3 regions of the Paenibacillus sp. FSL H3-0457 genome follow, and region 3 is predicted to be linked to each of the others. Evidence: riboswitches for the same ligand, from Rfam matches in the RefSeq annotation. Region 3 holds a riboswitch; each other region holds the start of a gene.
What was found. Region 3 has a riboswitch for cyclic di-AMP ahead of MHH25_RS00530 (C40 family peptidase). Riboswitches for the same ligand answer to the same signal wherever they lie in the genome.
Positions count from the first base shown of each region.

Region 1: linked by a shared signal. The riboswitch ahead of MHH25_RS17550 (3D domain-containing protein) and the one ahead of MHH25_RS00530 (C40 family peptidase) in region 3 are both predicted to bind cyclic di-AMP.
Region 2: linked by a shared signal. The riboswitch ahead of MHH25_RS10645 (C40 family peptidase) and the one ahead of MHH25_RS00530 (C40 family peptidase) in region 3 are both predicted to bind cyclic di-AMP.

Region 1 is NZ_CP150283.1:3,968,205-3,971,330, forward strand. Features, by position in the region: gene MHH25_RS17545 (polysaccharide deacetylase family protein) at 1-407, shown strand, start outside; gene MHH25_RS17550 (3D domain-containing protein) at 515-1,189, opposite strand; cyclic di-AMP (ydaO/yuaA leader) riboswitch at 1,192-1,387, opposite strand; gene MHH25_RS17555 (amino acid ABC transporter ATP-binding protein) at 1,606-2,328, opposite strand; gene MHH25_RS17560 (ABC transporter substrate-binding protein/permease) at 2,315-3,126, opposite strand, start outside.
Region 2 is NZ_CP150283.1:2,351,298-2,354,423, reverse strand. Features, by position in the region: gene MHH25_RS10660 (carbohydrate-binding protein) at 1-58, shown strand, start outside; tRNA gene MHH25_RS10655 (tRNA-Leu) at 203-286, opposite strand; gene pelA (pectate lyase) at 463-1,425, opposite strand; cyclic di-AMP (ydaO/yuaA leader) riboswitch at 1,844-1,975, shown strand; gene MHH25_RS10645 (C40 family peptidase) at 1,981-2,445, shown strand; gene MHH25_RS10640 (carboxymuconolactone decarboxylase family protein) at 2,519-2,848, opposite strand; gene MHH25_RS10635 (hypothetical protein) at 2,990-3,126, opposite strand, start outside.
Region 3 is NZ_CP150283.1:108,792-111,917, reverse strand. Features, by position in the region: gene MHH25_RS00540 (M1 family metallopeptidase) at 1-622, shown strand, start outside; gene MHH25_RS00535 (hypothetical protein) at 633-1,484, shown strand; cyclic di-AMP (ydaO/yuaA leader) riboswitch at 1,730-1,867, shown strand; gene MHH25_RS00530 (C40 family peptidase) at 1,907-2,341, shown strand; gene MHH25_RS00525 (GNAT family protein) at 2,697-3,126, shown strand, end outside.

The DNA of each region.
Region 1 (3,126 bases), 3.1 Mb from region 3:
ATCCTGAATTCAGTAAGCTGTCGATGAATGCCTTTCGCAAACAAATTTTACATACCGGGGATATTATTCAACGTTTGGCGGGTTATACGCCCAAGATGATTCGGCCACCTTATGGAGACATTAATGAAGAACAGCTGAGATGGGCTGCCAAACAACACTATAGCATTGTGAACTGGAACGTAGACTCCCTGGACTGGAAAGGCCTTTCAAAGGAACAGGTGAAAGATAACATCCTGTCTGCCGTGAAACCTGGCTCCATCGTTCTGCAACATGCTGGAGGCGGTGTAGGGTCAAACCTGAACGGCACGATTAAGGCTTTGCCTGAAATTATTGAGGAACTACGTAATCGGGGATATGAACTGGTCACCTTGGACGAAATGCTGGGATTGCCAAAGGCCAAAGATTAGGATGACCGTGATAACAAATAATGAGAATATTAAAAGGGTGCTGTTCAATCGCGAATTAGCGACTGGCAGACACCCTGTTTGAATTCATTTTAAATGTTATTTTCTCTCTACTTCAGAATGTACAGCTCGATATCCTGAAATCCAAATGTGCTTACGGACTGTTTGCTACCCGGGATGAAGATATCAATCCGGTGACCCTTGATTGCACCGCCCACATCACGTGCTGTGGCTACAAAAGCTTGTTTTGGCAATCCTGGATGGCTGTGACCAGTTACCAGTACTTTGGTTCCGAGTGGAATTACACTTGGATCAACTGCAATTGTGCCCAGTTCAAGGTCATTTCCGAAATAATCGACTGCACCCCATCCTCCATTTTCAGACGGATCTGCAGAGTATGCCGTTGCTTTTACGTTCACAGCTTTGCTGTAATCGAATGTCTTACCCCAGGCTTGAACCACTTTGTTATCTGCGTTAACGTCCAAACTTGCTGTGGTAACCGTTTTGGCTGGGGTCTTGCTCTCCGTTGCCGCAGCGGCTGCAACATTGTTTGCCTTACCGGGAATCGTAATTTTCAAACCACCATAAATGTTGTAAGCCGAAATGTCGTTGTTTGCTTTAACCAACGTGTTGAGTGCTACTCCATATTGTTTTGATAAGGTGTAGAAGGTATCCCCTTCTTTGGCCACATGAACTGAATCGGCGTGAGCCGGAACGGCTTGAATGAGCATTGCTGTTGTCATTAATGCTACTGCTGTTTTGGCTATACGTTTCTTGTTAATCATGGTCTTCCTCCCTCATTATGCCTGCGAAGTTAGTTGTCGGATTCGGATGAGGAGCCACCCTATAGGTTCTTCGTTACATTTGAAACGTTATGTACCCCTAATTCACCCCAAGCAGTGTGCTGTAGATCTTCCCCCTGCACAATCTGCATCGTTACATCCCCCGCACTCCCTGTCCGGAAGTTTCGGCAGAGTTCAATATATCACAATTTTGTAACCTGAACTTGTAGTAATTCTTACCAAATGGTTTTTAGCATGTAAGCATTTGTAAGAATACTGGTTAATTCAGAAAATTTTGTTGACCCGATTCCTTTATATTTGGTAACAGAATAGTTACTTTTCCGAATGCTTACGCGATTATTATCCATAAAAAATAGCGTTACCGACTCGAAGTCAGTAACGCTATTTAATCACATCGTTTAGAGTACTTTGGCAAGAAAATCACGTGTACGTGAATTTTTTGGAGCTCCAAACACCTCATCAGGTGTTCCCTCTTCCACAATAACCCCGCCATCCATGAACAGGATTCGGTCTCCCACTTCACGTGCAAAACCCATCTCATGGGTTACGATGACCATTGTCATCCCGCCTTCTGCAAGACGTTTCATGACATCCAACACTTCACCGACCATTTCGGGGTCCAGTGCCGACGTAGGCTCGTCAAACAGCATCACATGCGGCTGCATGGCCAATGCTCTAGCAATGGCGATCCGCTGCTTCTGTCCACCAGACAGCTGATTCGGGAATGTATCTTTTTTATCGTACAAGCCCACGGTGTTAAGCAGATCAGCGGCGATTTTCTCCGCTTCCTGAGTGGATTGTTTCTTCACTTTAATTGGAGCAATCGTAATGTTTTGCTCTACCGTTTTGTGTGGGAACAGGTTGAAGTGCTGGAACACCATGCCCATTTTCTCACGAGTTGCGTTAATGTTATGCTTGGGGTCCGTGATTGACACGCCTTCAAAATCAATCTCTCCTGAGGTAGGCTGTTCCAGCAGATTCAGACAACGCAAGAAAGTACTTTTACCTGAACCGGAAGGACCGATGACCACGACAACCTCACCTTTGCCAATCGTCACGTTAATGCCCTTAAGCACATCGTTATTTCCATAAGATTTGTGTAATTGTCTAACGTCTATCACTTGCACTCAACTTCCTTTCCAGTCGTCCCAGCAGCTTGGACAAAATGAACGTCATTACAAAGTAGATGGCTGCTGCAATCAAAAATGGACTCAAGCCTTGGTACGTAATGTTCTTGACTACACTTGCCTGATACATAATATCCACCATACCGATAACTGAGATAATGGAGGATTCTTTGATGATAGTTATGAATTCATTACCGATCGCTGGTAATACAGCTTTGAAGGCTTGTGGCAATATGATATAACGCATCGCGGCGCCTCTTCCCATACCTAATGAACGCGCTGCCTCCAACTGACCACGATCCACACCTTGGATACCTGCACGGAAAATCTCCGCCAGATAGGCACCACTATTGATTGAAAGTGTAATGATACCTGCCTGAAGTGCAGTGAAGTTAATGCCAAAGCTCAGGGAAAAACCATAGTAAATAATCATCAACTGTACCAACATCGGTGTGCCACGGATCACTTCAACGTAAGCCGTACCGATCCAGCGCAAGATTGCAGCGTCATGCAAACGGAACAAACAGATGATCAATCCAATAATTACCCCGAAGATAACCCCAAGTGCAGACAACAGAAGTGTGTATCCTACACCTGTAGCATAGAAACTTTTGTACTCCCAGAATACTTGGAAAATATTTTGTGATTTGTTCGCTTTATCCGCCATCAAGAGGCTGGCGTCCGTCACCATCTGATTGATTTTATCTTCACTTTTCAGTCGCTCCAGTGTTCCATTTACTGCAGCTAGCAGCTCGGTATTACCTTTACGAATCCCGATTGCCGCTTCTGCTT
Region 2 (3,126 bases), 2.2 Mb from region 3:
TACCACCGGATCGGAAGGACCGAATATTGACAGCGTTAATGTTACCGCAGCACAATAAACGTTCCGTATGGCTGATGGAAGACATTTGCTGTACGTGCAGCTAAGCACTAACCTGTTGAATACTCATCACTAAAGTTAGTGTTATATCAAAAAATGCAAAAAAAGACTCCTTAAGCGTTAGCTTAAGGAGTCTTTTTTTAGATGCGGTCGAGAGGACTCGAACCTCCACGGGGGTTAGCCCACACGGACCTGAACCGTGCGCGTCTGCCAATTCCGCCACGACCGCATATTATATCTCCGTCATCAATATCGGCGACAAGAAATAATATATCATGCGTAATCTATCATGTCAACACTGAAAATAATAACAATAAAGCCCGAATCAGACGTCCATGTCGATTCGGGCTTTACCTTTAACTGCTGCTAATAGTTTGGTTCATTAATACGGAAGCATACTACAAATTACAGCTTGGAAGGCCAGTTGCCATACCATGCATAACCGCCTCTTCTTTCTTTATCAATATCACTTAATTTGTATTTAACTACCCCGTCACGACCAATAAAGATTGGTTTATCCGTTCCGATCTCATAGAAGCGTGCCCAAATTGGTGCAGCTTTGGAATCAGCGATAATTTTACTATCTCCATTAGCTCTTTCATACTTGTAACCCGTAATTTTCACTTTGTTAAACCAAACCTCCGCTCCTTTAATGGATGCGGTAATTTTAGCGTTAGCAGGTCTGGTTTTCAGAAATTTAACAATCGTTACACTCTCTCCAGCTGTCAGCGATGGCACTTCGTAGATTCTTGCACTCGCTGGTTTAAGAGAGCTGGAATCATGTTGTTGTCCCCATGCTGTCAGCTTACCACCTGAAACGACCTGTGTATTCAGAATCGCCTCCACACCTTTGGCAACTGAATTTTTACTGCGGTTAGCAAGTGTGCTGTCGATAAATGAGAAATCACCTTTGCGTGCTGCTACTTCATCCAGCATGATCATTACATTAATCATGGCATCATCATTGTAAGTGATGTGCTTGTGGTATCCGGAGCTTTGGTAAACTTGTGGCCACCCGCCGTTTGAATACTGCATGTTGATCAAAAAGTTAATTCCTTTGATTGCAGCTGTGGAGTAACGCGGATCATTCGTCTTTTTAAATTCCTTCGCCAATCTTCTAATTTCTGAGTATGTAGCCTTGTTGTCTATCGTGGACTTTGCCCACTCTCCACTTGTCTGTTTATAATCTTTTCTCCAACCTCCATCCGGCAGCTGGTTCTTCAAAATATCAGAAATACTCGCTGTAGTACCCGACGCATCTGCAGCAGATACCGTCCCTACAGGGAGAACTGCCATTCCAACTACTGAGAACACCATCGTACATGCCAGGACAAAAGTAATTATTTTCTTCGCTTTCAAATGTAACACTCTCCTATGTTCGTTTTTATAAATCTTCCACTTCTACTTTACGTATGATATACGCCCCAAACCTCCTTTATTTGTATTTATCGCATAATAAAATCAATTTTCATCCAATATGTGGATTGGATAATCAGATAATATGCAAAAAATCGATTTTTGTCAATATATGCAACTTAATGAATATAATCTCTCTAATTCTACATAACGGGATAGTTCTTTTAACTCATGACAAACCTATTTATTTATCCAAATTCGTCTTAAACGAACCAATAATGACGTTTTTGTCATGAATGATACCCAAACTTGATCCCTTCTTTCATATAAAAACCTTAATTCCGCTAACATTGAGGTATTACGAAGGGTTTTAAATGGGTTTGACAATTACGCATTTATGCAATATAGTTTCAAATAGTTACAAAAACTTAATTATTCATTGCCGAGTTTCATGTTTGAAAACGGGGGAACCAATTTGGGTGAATTATTCTTATACATAGGAAATATAGGGAACCTTCTACCGAACCCTTAGCTAACTCCGTAGGCATCGAAGGGAGAACATTGATTTTGAAAAAACTGATTATCTCCATTTTTGGAGCAGCTGTATTATTTACATCCGGGGCAACAAGCACAGAGGCAAGCAGTATCAACTCCGTAGTGAACAACATGACAGGTATTCCTTACAAATGGGGTGGCACAACTGTAGCCGGCTTCGACTGTTCTGGTTTTATGAGATATCTTTTCAACAAATACAGCATTGAATTACCACGTACTTCGCAGCAGCAAGCCAAAGCAGGTACTCCCGTATCCAAGAGCAATGTTCGGACAGGTGATCTGGTGTTCTTTAATACAACAGGCAAAGGCATTTCACATACAGGTGTATATATCGGCGGCGGACAATTCGCTCATGCCTCCAGCAGTAAAGGTGTAAGCATCACGAAGTTATCGAATCCATACTTCAATGATCGTTATGTAACAGCACGTCGGGTAACTGGACAGTTTATGTATGATAAAATGTTAGGTAAAATGTGATTCACATACAAAAAGGCATCGGTTATTAACCGGATGCCTTTTTTGCACTTAAAAATGTATGTTGCATTGCTTACTAATGTAGCGCCTTCTGCACTCGCATCGCACCCTGAGACAGGGCATGTCCTCCACCAACAGCTCCAGCCACGGCTACGGTCTCCATAATCTCCTGATCTGTTGCGCCCTTAGCACGGGCTTCTTCTACATGGTAGAAGGTACATACCTCATTGTTGGCGAATAATCCAATGCCAAGCGCAATTAGCTGTTTTGTCTTCGCATCAATCACACCAGGTTGGAAACATTCTCCGGTAAACTCATGATACGACTTCACCACACCTGGCAGCACATCGCTTAATGCTCCAATCTGATCCTTGTAGGCATGAACTTTATCATTCATCAATGTCATGGCTTGTAGCACACCCTCTCGGCTATAGTTACAGATCTTCCTCACTGTACCTATCTTCTCTCCCGAGTGAGCCAATTATGCCAAGAAATCATGGTAATTCCAAACATTTAAAGCTCATGGCCCTGCCATAATTATCAGCTGTTACTCACTAAGTGGACTCTGGCGCGGCTCGCTGAACAGCTGATAGCTGTAACCTCGGTCCAGCTTAACGACACGTCGATTCTGACGACGGATAAGTACCTGCTCGCCATCCCAGGCAACCACAATCCCTTTCACGT
Region 3 (3,126 bases):
ATCCTTAACACAAGAATCCTGGAAGTTTGATTCACAGAATGAGTATGCAGCCAATGTCTATACACGTGGCAAGCTTGTATTGCTTGGTATCGAACATCAAGTCGGTACCAAAAAGATGGAACGTATTCTCTCTACCTATGTGAAGAAGTACCGTTTCAAACATCCCACTTCGGCTGATTTTCAGAAAATTGTGGAACAAGTGACCCGCACTTCCTGGTCTGATTATTTTGACCAATATGTCTATGGTAACGGGATGGCTGACTTTGCTGTAGAGAAGATTCGTGTTACGCCCGTACAGAAAGACGGTCAAACATTGTACGAGTCATCCGTGACAATTGCAAAAAAAGGCAGTGATTACAGCGCCGTTCCTGTTCGCATTGCTTTTGAAGACGGACATATCCTCACCAAGCAATGGAATGGCAAAGAAGATCGCATCACGTATAAATTAACTCACACATCCCCCGTATCCTGGGCCATGACCGATCCCCTGTACTCGATCGTGCTGGAGAACCGCCATATGAACAATTTCCTGAAATCCGGACTGGATGAGCGGGCGAAGTCCCGCTGGAGCATGAGTGTAACCAAACTAATAGAAGCCATATTCGGAGGTCTGTCATGGTGAGGTGGAAACGGTGAAAGCGAAAATACGTGAAGGCTGGTTTCTCGTCCGTCAGCATATGTTCATTGCCGCACTCTTATTTCTCTATCAACTCATTTGGGGATATTTCTTCTATCGAATGGTACAATCGGCGGTCATCCCACTACTCCTTCGCTATCCAGATGCTGATGCCGGTGAGCTGAGTACTCTTTTGTTCAAAATGGAAAGTCAACTTAACCTGTCTACCCATCCGGAGGTTCATCGTTATCTATGGATTCTCGGGGGCATGCTGCTGGTTCGCATGTTGATCAGCCCCCTCATTCAGGCAGGACTGCTCTACTCACTTCAGCACTTTAATTCTACAGAAGAGCGCATTCCGTTTGTCCGCGGAATCAAAAATCTGTGGAAACCGATGCTGCTGCTCCACACCATACGTACATTATTGATACTTCTGCCCGCCTACTGGCTCATACCGAAGCTCTACTCGATTCTCATGGACGGATTTCATTCCCTTCAATTACTGTTGCCTGGTATACCTTATGTTGCTGCCTGGGTTGTATATGGTTGGATCATCCACCATGTCATACTCTACATGCAGTTCGGTGTTTCGGCACCAGAAGGAGAAGGCGGGGCTCACGGTACCCTCAAAGCCCTCTGGATTGCACTGCGTCATCTCATCGCTGTAATCGGCATTGCATTACTGCTGGGCGGAGTACACCTGCTCGTCTTTGGGGCATTCACTACAGCCTCATGGTTATTAACGGGACTGACCGGACTTATACTACAACAGACGTATCCACTTGCCAGATGTCTATTGAGTCTGTGGAAAATATGCAGCCATTTCCGATTATGGCAGTCCAAAATATCCAAAGGTGAGAGCAGATAGTTTAAAAATTGTTACCATCACATGTTAAACTCATGGCCTAATATGTACTTATAAATAGGCAAACCTCAACCTTTCCCCGTCAAAGGTCGAGGTTTTTTTTGCTAAATTTGTTGCTAAACGTTGCCAAAGCCGTACTCCTCTGTTACAATAATCGCAGTGAGTTTTTAGTAACAACTTTGTAATCTTTACATTCATATTTGTAACTACTTAAAATTAAATCGTCATTTCTTGATTTCGCAGGTGCATAACTAGCATAGCCAAATTCCTGGCACCTGGGAAGCGGGGGAACCAGTTATGGGTGAATTGATCTTGCTACAGAGGGATCATAGGGGACCTTCAACCGAATCCTTAAGCTAACCTCGCAGGCATTGGAAGGGGAATATCTCTTGTTCAAGAAGAAATTAACCGCAGCTGTACTTAGCATCACATTCGCTTTATCGCTTGGTGCAGGTAGCGCATTCGCAGATTCAAAGATGGACACAGTAATTGATTCAGCAATGGGAACTACATACAAAAGTGGGGGAACAACGCTCAACGGCTTTGACTGCTCCGGATTTACACGGTATGTATTCGACAAGTTGGGTATTGATTTGGCACGCCAATCCAGTTCCCAATTCGACATGGGCGATTCCGTATCCCGCATGGAAATGAGAGCTGGCGATCTGGTGTTCTTTAATACAACAGGTAAAGGCGTATCTCATGTAGGAATCTTTGTAGGGGATGGAAAGTTCGCACACTCCTCTTCTTCCAAAGGTGTTACGATCAGTGCATTGAGTGAAAACTATTGGGCCAATCGTTATGTTGGCGCAAAACGGATTATGAGCACGGACGCATATGAATCACTGGCCCTTGACTAGGGACAAGCTGAGCAACATGATGCTGTAACCATTAACCATACTGGAACGAAGCAAGAAGCATAACAGAACCGCCCGGTACATTCTCCGCAGGAATGTATCCGGCGGTTTTTTTGTGCTTCAATCCTTATTCATGTTGCAAGTTATACTCGGGGCATATCCTGCGACATCAACAGGTTCATTTTGCGTTCGTTCGTCCGTGCCCTTATGATGTTTTTACCCATCCCGTTATAATATAAACGAAATTACCGGAACTTTTGTTTCATTTTTTTTCTTGGGAAGGAAGACTTGCTAAATGAACATCACTTTTGTAGAGTGGACAAAGAGTTCTGTTTCAAGGAAAGGAGCATGCAGGTGTATGAAGGAAACCCCTGTGACGTTTCACGTTGTACCCATGCGAGAAGAACATGCGGAGCTTATCTGCAGTTGGCAGTATGATCCGCCTTACAATATCTACAGCTGGCTCCCCTGGGAGCAGATGAAAGCTCTGGAAGTGGAATTCGGAGATGCACAGCTGCGGCAGGAGCAATATGCGATCGTCCTGGATCAGAACGATCGTATATGTGGGTTTGCTCAATACTTCCCACTTCAAGGGGTAACCCGGATTGGCCTTGGCATGCATCCAAAGCTGTGTGGTCAGGGTCAAGGGACAGCTTTTGTCTCTGCCATTGTACAGGAAGCTATTCGCCGAAATCCCACGAATGAGATTGATCTGGAAGTACTCACTTGGAATGCTCGTGCCATTCAAGTCTATCTGAAGAGTGGATTTGTCACCCAGGATACATACG